Regions from separate parts of the Mesorhizobium sp. M0292 genome, predicted to be linked through region 2. Evidence: predicted binding sites of a transcription regulator. Region 2 holds the regulator's gene; each other region holds the start of a gene.

Region 1 (3,256 bases), on a different contig from region 2:
CGCGCGCCTGCAGCGTACCGAAGGTGATGATCTGCCCAACCTGGTCGCGGCCATATTTCTGCTGGACGTAGCGGATGACCTCTTCGCGCCGGTCCTGGCAGAAGTCGATGTCGAAGTCGGGCATCGACACGCGGTCGGGGTTGAGGAAGCGCTCGAACAGCAGCGAGAAGCGCAGCGGATCGATGTCGGTGATGGTCGTGGAATAAGCGACCAGCGATCCGGCGCCCGAACCACGGCCCGGCCCGACCGGAATGCCTTGCGCCTTGGCCCATTTGATGAAGTCGGCGACGATCAGGAAATAGCCGGGAAACTTCATCTTCTCGATGATGGAGAGTTCGAAATCGAGCCGCTCGCGGTATTGTTCGACCGTGTAGCCGGAAGTGGGCCCATGCGCAGCCAGCCGCGCCTCCAGCCCCTCATGCGCCTGCCGGCGTAGCTCATCGGCCTCCGCTTTCAGCGCCACCTCATTGTCGGCGACATCGCCGCCGGTAAAGCGTGGCAGGATCGGATTGCGGGTCTTGGGATAATAGGAACAGCGCAGCGCGATCTCGACGGTGTTGTCGATCGCTTCCGGCAGGTCGGCGAACAGCCGCGCCATATCCGCCTGGCTGCGCAGGAAATTGTCCGAAGTCAGCCGGCGACGGTTGTCGGCGGCAACCACCGAACCCTCGGCAATGGCGATCAGAGCATCATGCGCGTCATAGTCGTCGCGGGCGGCGAAGAACGCCTCATTCGTGGCGACCAGCGGCAGATCATGGATATAGGCAAGGTCGACCGATGATTTCTCGATAGCGCGGTCATAACCGGAAACACGGTCCAGCTCGACATAGAGCCGGTCGCCGAACAGCGCCTTGAGTGCCAGAAGCCGCGTCTCGGCAAGATCTCGGCGATCCTCCTTCAGCGCCCGGCCGATCGGGCCGCGCGGCCCGCCGCTGAGGCAGATCAGGCCATCGCTATGGCCTTCCAGCATTGCTGACGTCAGATGCACGGGCTCGCCCGGCGGCGTCTCCAGATAGACCTGGCTGACCAGCCTGACGAGGTTGCTGTAGCCGGCCTCGGTGGCGGCGAGCAGCACCACGGCGTGCATCTCCGGACCATGGCGGCGGCGGTCGCGCTGCGCGTCGCTGGTCTCGCCGGAAAAGGCGAGATCGATCTGGCAACCGATAATCGGCTGGATGCCTTCCTTCACCGCCTTCTGGGCAAATTCCAGCGCGCCGAACAGATTGTTTGTGTCGGTGACTGCGATTGCCGGGCACTCGTCCTTGACTGCATGACCGACAACGGCGGCGACCTGCAAGGCGCCCTCGAGCAGCGAATACGCCGAATGCACGCGCAGATGGATGAACGGCCGCGCCGGCGCCTCCGGGCGCGCAGCGGCGAGCGCTGCTTCGCGCCTCAGGGGATCGCGTGGAAGTTTGTCATCCGCCATGATGTTTCAAATTGCTCGAAGGGCTTTGAGTCGATGGAGATGTATTGTCCCGGACCGGGCGATGCCAGTCCAGCACAAATGACCACCGACCACAGGCTTCCGTACCCAGCCGCACGGCTCAGAGATTGTTCGAAATTCGCTCTGGCGAGTCATATGATGGTGGTTTCGAGAATCGGAGCGCAGCGGCCATTGGTCCGTGAGCACGGGAAGCGCAGAAACCACCTTCAGATGGCCGCCGGAGTAGAATTTCCAAACAATCTCTAGGCGAACTCCATGATCACCGCATCGACAGCCAGGCTGTCACCCGGCTTGGCGTTGAGCTTCGACACGACAAGATCGCGGTCGGCGCGCAGCACGTTTTCCATCTTCATCGCCTCGACCACGGCCAGCGTCTCGCCGGCCTTGACCTCCTGCCCCTCGGCAACCGCGATCGACACGACCAGGCCCGGCATCGGGCAAAGCAGCATCTTGGACGTGTCCGGCGCCACCTTCTCCGGCATCAGCCTTTCCAGCTCCGCCGTGCGCGGCAGCATGGCGCGCGCCGTCACCGACATGCCTTTCCAGGCAATGCGCAGGCCGTTCGGCGCCGGCCTGATCTGCGCAGTGACCTTGCGGGCACCGACAGTGCCGCGCCAGATGAGGTCGCCCGGCCGCCAGTCGGACGCCACGGTCAGCGCTTTGCCGCCATCGACCGACAGATCGATTTCCATCGGAATGGAGATCATGCCCTCGATGATCGAAGCCTGGAGATAGTCGTCGCCGAGCTTCACCACCCAATCGCGCTTGAGTGCGCCCGAATGCGGCGCCAGCCGCCCGTCCAGCCGGTCAAGCCGATCGCGGCGCAGAAGCTCGACCGCGGTGGCGATCGCCGCCAGCACTGCCTTTTCATCGCCATTGGGCACGATCGGCGCGAAGCCGTCAGGATATTCCTCGGCGATGAAGCCCGTCGATATCCGCCCCTCGCGCCAGCGCGGATGCTGCATCAGCGCCGCCAGGAACGGGATGTTGTGCTCGATGCCGTCGACGACGAAACTGTCCAGCGCTTCCGACATGGCATCGATGGCCTCGATACGCGTGGGCGCCCAGGTGCAGAGTTTTGCCACCATCGGATCATAGAACATCGAAATCTCGGAGCCTTCGGTGACGCCGGTGTCGTTGCGGATGAAGACATCGCCGAACTTGCCCTCCTCCGGCGGCCGGTAGCGCGTCAACCGGCCGATCGAGGGCAGGAAATTGCGATAGGGATCCTCGGCATAGAGCCGGCTTTCCACCGCCCAGCCGTTCAGCTTGACGTCGCTCTGCTCGATCGCCAGCTTCTCGCCGGCGGCGACACGGATCATCTGCTCGACCAGGTCGATGCCGGTAACAAGCTCCGTCACCGGATGCTCGACCTGCAATCGTGTATTCATTTCAAGGAAATAGAAGTTCTTTTCAGCATCGACGATGAACTCGACGGTGCCGGCGCTCTGGTAGTCGACCGCCTTGGCCAGCGCCACGGCCTGCTCGCCCATGGCCTTGCGCGTCCTGGCATCGAGGAATGGCGACGGCGCCTCTTCCGCAACCTTCTGGTTCCGGCGCTGGATCGAGCATTCGCGCTCGCCGAGATAGAGGGCGGTGCCATGCGCGTCGGCCAGCACCTGGATTTCGATATGACGCGGATCGACGACGAACTTTTCGATGAAGACGCGGTCGTCGCCGAACGAGCTTTTCGCCTCCGAGCGCGCCCGGTCGAAGCCGTCGCGCACTTCCGACTGGCTCCAGGCAATGCGCATGCCTTTACCGCCGCCGCCGGCCGAGGCCTTGATCATCACGGGATAGCCGATCTCG
Region 2 (3,256 bases):
GGTTGACCAGGATGACGGCAACGCTGTCGTCGATCAGCTCCTCGATTGCGGCCGCGTCGACGCCCTCCAGCCGCAGCCGCGTTCCCGGCCGGGTCGAGGCGACGCCTTCGGCCATGTAGAGGTCGGTCGGGAAACTGTCGCCCTCGGCAACGATGACCGACCGATCCGGCCGCATGCCGAGCGCTGCGTGCAGCAGCTTGTAGATGTTGATCGAGGTTGTGTCGCAGACCACCGTCTGCCCATCAGCCGCGCCGATCAGTCGCCCGAGCTGATCTCCGAGTTCCACCGGCATGTTGAACCAGCCGGCGGTGTTCCAGGCGCGAATGAGGTCGTGCGCCCATTCCTGCGTGGCGGCCTGCTGCAGTTCGCTGAAGACGACCGCTGACGCGGCGCCCAGGGAATTGCCGTCGAGATAAATCACGCCTTGCGGCAAGACAAAGCGTTCACGCATGGAGCGCAGCGGATCGGCGGCATCCATTGCTTCGATTGTAGCGAGATCGGGTGTCGTGCTCATGATCCGGCGCCCCTCCATGGACAAACGCGCGCGGCGGAGCCTGCCGCCCAAACATGCCGGCGATCTTGAGTGGTCGCCCTTGAACTGTCAAACATTATATATAATTCACCCACTGAAAGGCTTTGATATATAATGATCCGCCCGAGCGTTTATGTCTGATGGATCACGATGCTGGATGACGAGCAGACCTCGAAGACGGAAGTGGCCTATCGCCTGCTCAGGCGCGATATTCTTGCGACCCGGCTGGCGCCTGCCGCGCCGTTGAAGCTGAGCACGCTGCGCAACACCTACGGCATCGGCTGGACGCCGTTGCGCGAGGCGCTGTCGCGGCTGGAGGCGGAACGGCTTGTGACCGCCATCAGCAACCGCGGGTTTGCGGTCGCTCCCGTCTCTCGGGCGGAGCTCGAGGATTTGGCGCGTGCGCGGCTGGTGGTCGAACTGCCCCTGCTGGTGGAATCGATCGAGAAGGGCGACCGTGAGTGGGAAGACGCGGTCGTTGCCGCCCACTATCGTCTCTCACGGTGCGGGTCTGTTCTCGACGATCCATCGGATGATGCGGTCGACGCGTGGTACGAAAAACACGATGCCTTCCATGCGGCGCTGCTCAGTGCCGCGACATCCAGCTGGCTGCTGCGCTTCAATGCAACGATTTCCGACCAATTGCATCGCCATCACCGCTTTCTGGGTCTGGCCCCGACGCTGCGCGCCGCCGCCGGCCGCACGGACGGACACCGGAAGGCCGTGGCGGCCCTGCGCGACGCCGTGGCGATCGAACACCATACCGCCCTGATGGAAGCGGCCCTCGATCGCGACGTCGAACGTGCGAAAACTCTGATGACCGCTCACATCGGCTACACGCTGCGGGTCTATGCCCAGAGAGAACCCCGCGCGGATGCTGCGCAGCCCCGTCCGAAAAGGAAGCGGCGATCGTAGCCGACGACGCAGGGCACTTTGTCTTCGTTTCACCCCGTTGCTGGCAACTGGGCGCAGGCGGCGCTCGCAGCGCCGAACGTTACGCTGAACAAAACGTCAACACATTCATTAAACTTTAAAAGGTTGCGGAACACAACTGGAACAGATAGTGTTTGTTCTGGGTTTGTTTTTTCTGATTCTGGTTTCAGAACCCTTGGGGGCCGCGATGCTGACGCGCAAACAACATGAGCTTCTGATGTTCATCCATGAACGCCTGAAGGAGAGCGGAATCCCGCCGTCCTTCGACGAGATGAAGGAAGCGCTCGACCTCGCCTCCAAGTCCGGCATCCACCGCCTGATCACGGCGCTTGAGGAGCGCGGTTTCATTCGCCGGCTGCCGAACCGGGCGCGCGCGCTGGAAGTGCTGCGGCTGCCCGACTCGATCGCACCAGGCCTCAATGCGGCGAGGAAGTTTTCGCCGAGCATCATTCAGGGCAGTCTTGGTCAAACCGGCCAAGGGCAAGGCGGCCAAGGACAAGGCGCGTTGGGCCAAGGCGGTCTCGGCCGCCAGATCAAGCCGGGCTCGCCGTCGCGTTCGATGTCGGCCGGCAATGACGATGCCGTTTCCGCGATTTCAATCCCGGTTATGGGACGCATCGCCGCCGGCGTGCCGATCGACGCCATCCAGCATCAGACCCATTCGATCTCGGTGCCGCCCGATATGATCATGGGCGGCGAACACTACGCGCTCGAGGTCAAGGGCGATTCGATGATCGAGGCCGGCATTTTCGATGGCGACACGGTCATCATCCGCAATGCCGACACAGCCAGCCCCGGCGAGATCGTGGTGGCGTTGGTCGACGATGAGGAAGCGACCCTGAAACGCTTCCGCCGCAAGGGCGCCTCGATCGCCCTGGAAGCCGCCAACCCGGCCTACGAGACCCGCATTTTTGGACCGGACAGGGTGAAGGTGCAGGGCAAGCTTGTCGGATTGATCCGGCGCTACTGAGCCGGCTTGGGTTTGTACTTTTCACGCTGGTTGTAAGGCGGCAGGCCGCGCGCTTCGCGGGAGAAGCGGCGTTGCTCGTGCCAGGGGCGATACGGCTTGTCGACGGCGAAGCGGATGGTTGGCGCTGCAGCTGCCGATTGCGGATCGAAGAAGACGGCGGCGCTGCCGTCGCGGGCCAGCTGTTTCTTCGTCACGACCAGCACCAGCGGGTCGCGGCACGGATTGTAAGCGGTGGCGTCATCGATGACGATCAGGCTCGCGAAGGCACAGGCCGGCCGCGCCGTCTTGCGGTCTTTCGCAAGCGCTACAATGGCTCCGGAAGGGTGCCGGGCGATACAGAGATCGCCGGTGCAATAGAAGGGCGAGCCGGGCGGCAGATCGAGCGGATCGAGATCGAACCGCGTATCTGTTGCCTCGAAAATCTCAGGTGGGATAATGGTTTCGGCCCGCAGCGCCCGTTTCCAATTGTCCGTGGTGAATTCGTTGGAGCGTTCGCGGTTGAGGGCGAGTTCGCCGCCACCGATCGGCATGGCCACCAGATGCGCATCCTCGGATATGAGCACGTCTGGCGTAAGCACCTGCGGCACCGTCAACAGGCCGGCCAGCGCGAAAGGCACGGCCGCCAACCTGAGCCAGGTGGTGGCCATGGTGGCGATGACGAGGGCGACCGCCACTAACAGCACCGAGCGGATGGAGATCAGCCCGACGGCGTCGACCGGCGAGCGCTCGGAAATCCAGGCCGATATAGCGATCATCGCCATCAGACCTTTGCCCATCACATAGAGGAACGGCCCGTCGGCGCCGAACGGCATCGCCAGTGC
Region 3 (3,256 bases), on a different contig from region 2:
CAGGAGCCGAAGGGTCTGGAGGGCGTTGATGGCGATGCGGTTCATGGCTTTTGCTTTTCTGTTTGGATCTATGTCTTTGTCGTCTCAGGGGCGAAAATGGTTCATGCAATCGAATTGGCAGGAACTGGCTGCATCCCAGGAACGGGCCGGGCGGCCGGCTTCGGCCACGAGGATGGCGAAGAGCATCCCGAACAGGCTCATCAACAGGCAGACGATGGTGAAGCGGCGAGCGAGCATTTGCGTAGTGTCTCCTTGAACACGCCATCAAAATGCCCTGATGCGACTGAACCGGCGCTGATGCCGACGTTCATCTGCGGTTCAAAGTGATTGACGAGGTCTTAGAGAGAGCGTCGGTTTGGGTTTGCGCCGCCGCAAACGGCACGGTCGTCGCTATGGCGCGGACCGTCCTGCAAAAGAAAACGGGGCCTGTGAAGGCCCCGTTGGTCAACTCAAAGCAGCAAGATCAGAGCTTGTGCCAGGTCTGGCTCTTGCAGATCAGCCCGCCGAGCACGCAGCCGCTCATTTTGAGCGAGGTGCCCGACAGTGTTGCCTTGCCCGAATAGGTCTTGTCGTTTGCCGGATCGGTGATGTTGCCGGCATATTTGTTGGCCCCGGCCGCCTTGAGCGAACCGATGGTCTTCCCGGCATATTTGCCGGTCTTCAGGGTGATGGAGAATGAACCGCTGCCGCCGATAACTGCTGTGTCGCCGGCTTGTGTCTTCCAATTGCCTTCGATCGGATCGGCCCAAGCCGCACCAGCCATCATCACGGCGGCCGCCAGGGCCAAGCTCACTTTGCGAAACATATCTGTCCTCCCTGGTTAGATGGGGCAGCCGCCTCTCTGCCCCTTACGCAAACGTAAGCTAATCCAGCTCCTGGCAAAACAAAAGCGTACCGCGACGGAAGGTTTCGCAATTTTCATGCAGGGTCGGGAGAGTGCAGCCCGTGGAAATGAAACGATCGAGGCGTTGGCTTTGGTTCGCGTGGTTAGCAGAGTGTTGATCGGCGCCTTGCAAATTTTCGTCAAATCGGTCGAGAAACGGCGGGATTGCTGACTTTGTATCCTTAACGAATTTCCGCGTTTACCTCTTGTTTTAGCTTTGTTTTCTCCAAATTAAGCACGCCATTTAACGACGGATTCAAGGCTCGGCCTCATTCTCGGAAGCATCGAAAGAGCGGCTCCCCAGGGAACACCGGGGGACAGAAGAGGCCCGCTCTCGGGAGCCAGACAGGGGACTAAAATGGCACGTTTTGAAATGCTTGAAGCCGGCTTCGGCGCCATGGGGGCAACTGCCCAGGCCGACATTCTTTTCGAACTGGGCATGATGTATGCGACCGGCCGCGATTGCGAGACCGATGTCGTTGCCGCCCACAAATGGTTCAACATCGCCGCCATCAAGGGCTCGGTCCGCGCCGCCGAACTGCGCTCGGAACTGTCGGCCGCGATGTCCAAGGCCGAGATCGCCAAGGCGCTGCGCGAAGCCCGCGAATGGATGACCATGCACTGAGATCGGCGATCTCGAGCAGATATACGAAAGACAGGGAAGCTCCGGGATCAAGACCGCATAGACGGCCGGAACCGGTAGACAACAAGGCCGCGACAAGACGGCCGACCATGAAAGAACAAGAACGCGGCAGGCCGGCACGGTCCAGTCGTGCACAATGGGGACGGCGGGCAGGTTTTCGTGGCGCGGGGGCGCATGGGGACTGCTACGAGCAAAAAGCCACGACCGGCCGGATCAGGCTGGCGTGGCTTTTTGCGTTGATGAGGCCCAATCGAGCGGCGCCGATGCGCCTAGACAGGCCCAATGAAGGATGAAATTGTCCCGCCTTCGGAAAGAAGCGCGGCCAGAGCGGCTGCGCGAGTGTGGGAGGAGTTCTATCACCATGAAAAAAACGGGTATTTTGAGCGCGGCCGTATTTGGCCTGATGATGAGCGCGCCGGTTGCCTTTGCCGATGACATCACCATTTCGGTGGTCGGCCCGATGACCGGACAGCTCGCCACGATCGGCGATCAGTTCAAGCAGGGCGCAACGGCAGCCGCCGATGCGATCAACGCCGCCGGCGGTGTCAACGGCTCCATGATCAAGCTCGACATCGAGGACGACCAGTGCGATCCCAAGCAGGCGGTTTCTGTGGCCAACCGGATCGTTGCCAACAGCGTCAAGTTTATTGACGGCCATGCCTGTTCAGGTTCGAGCATCCCGGCTTCCGCCGTCTACGCCGAGGCCGGCGCGCTGATGATGAGCCCGGCCTCTTCAAATCCCGAGCTGACCGATGCCGCCGCCAAGGCCGGCTGGCCGACGATCATGCGTCTCTATACGCGTGACGACGCGCAGGGCGCCTTCATTGGCCCGTGGATCGCCAAGAAATATGCCGGCAAGAATGTCGTTATCCTGCATGACAAGAGCGCCTACGGTCAGGGCGTTGCCGATGCCGTGAAGGCGACGATGAATGCCGGTGGCCTCAAGGAGATCGACTATGAAGGCATCAATGCCGGCGAGAAGGATTATTCGGCTCTCGTCACCAAGCTGAAGGACCTCAAGGCCGACGTTGTCTATTTCGGCGGCTATCACCCGGAAGCCGGGCTTATCCTGCGTCAGTCGGCCGAGCAGAGCGTCAAGTTCCAGCTGATCATGCCGGATTCGATCGCCTCGCCAGAATTCTGGCAGGTCGCCGGCCCCGCCGGTGAAGGCACCCTGTTCGTCTTCCCGTCGGACCCGCAGGCCAAGCCGGAAGCCAAGGAGGCCATCGCCAAGATCAAGGCGGGCGGCTTCGTGCCGGAAGGCTTTACGCTGTTCTCCTACGCCGTCGTTCAGGCGTTTGCAGAGGGCGTCAAGCGCGCCGGAACGGACGATCCGGTCAAGGTAGCCGAAGCGCTGAAGAACGGCACGCCGTTCAGCACCGTGGTCGGCGACGTGACCTTCGACGAGAAGGGCGATCTGAAGAACGCCAGCTACGACATCAACCAGTGGCACGACGGCAAATACGCACCGATCGCGCAGTAAGCGGCCGCGTGCTCATGGCAATGGCCGGGCTTGTCCCGGCCATTTTTCATTCAAGCCTCCAGCCGGCTATGAAGCCTCTTCAACGAAGCGCACCAGCACCGTTCCGTCGGTGACCTGCTCGCCCTCGGTGGCGATTTCCGCGATCACGCCGTCATGGCTGGCCGCGATCGTGTGCTCCATCTTCATCGCTTCCAGGATCAGTAGCGGCTGGCCCTTGATCACCCTTTCGCCCTTTGCCGCGCGCACC

Evidence for each region. Region 2 encodes LexA, which represses DNA repair genes until DNA is damaged. Its sites were predicted from a motif close to TGTTCNNNNTGTGTTCNG; they were not measured.
Region 1: dnaE (DNA polymerase III subunit alpha) is a predicted target of LexA. The motif match lies at 1,556-1,573, and genes of this name have one in related genera.
Region 3: NKI96_RS04995 (sel1 repeat family protein) is a predicted target of LexA. The motif match lies at 1,091-1,108, and genes of this name have one in related genera.

Annotation. Positions count from the first base shown of each region.
Region 1 covers NZ_JAMYSB010000006.1:171,626-174,881, forward strand. Annotated here, with positions in the region: gene dnaE (DNA polymerase III subunit alpha) at 1-1,429, opposite strand, end outside; gene NKI96_RS11980 (acetyl-CoA carboxylase biotin carboxylase subunit) at 1,690-3,256, opposite strand, start outside.
Region 2 covers NZ_JAMYSB010000001.1:534,991-538,246, reverse strand. Annotated here, with positions in the region: gene kynU (kynureninase) at 1-514, opposite strand, end outside; gene NKI96_RS02710 (GntR family transcriptional regulator) at 683-1,447, shown strand; gene lexA (transcriptional repressor LexA) at 1,653-2,435, shown strand; gene NKI96_RS02700 (ComEC/Rec2 family competence protein) at 2,429-3,256, opposite strand, start outside.
Region 3 covers NZ_JAMYSB010000003.1:10,644-13,899, reverse strand. Annotated here, with positions in the region: gene NKI96_RS05010 (hypothetical protein) at 1-45, opposite strand, end outside; gene NKI96_RS05005 (hypothetical protein) at 85-237, opposite strand; gene NKI96_RS05000 (DUF2147 domain-containing protein) at 464-805, opposite strand; gene NKI96_RS04995 (sel1 repeat family protein) at 1,242-1,508, shown strand; gene NKI96_RS04990 (ABC transporter substrate-binding protein) at 1,888-3,009, shown strand; gene NKI96_RS04985 (acetyl/propionyl/methylcrotonyl-CoA carboxylase subunit alpha) at 3,076-3,256, opposite strand, start outside.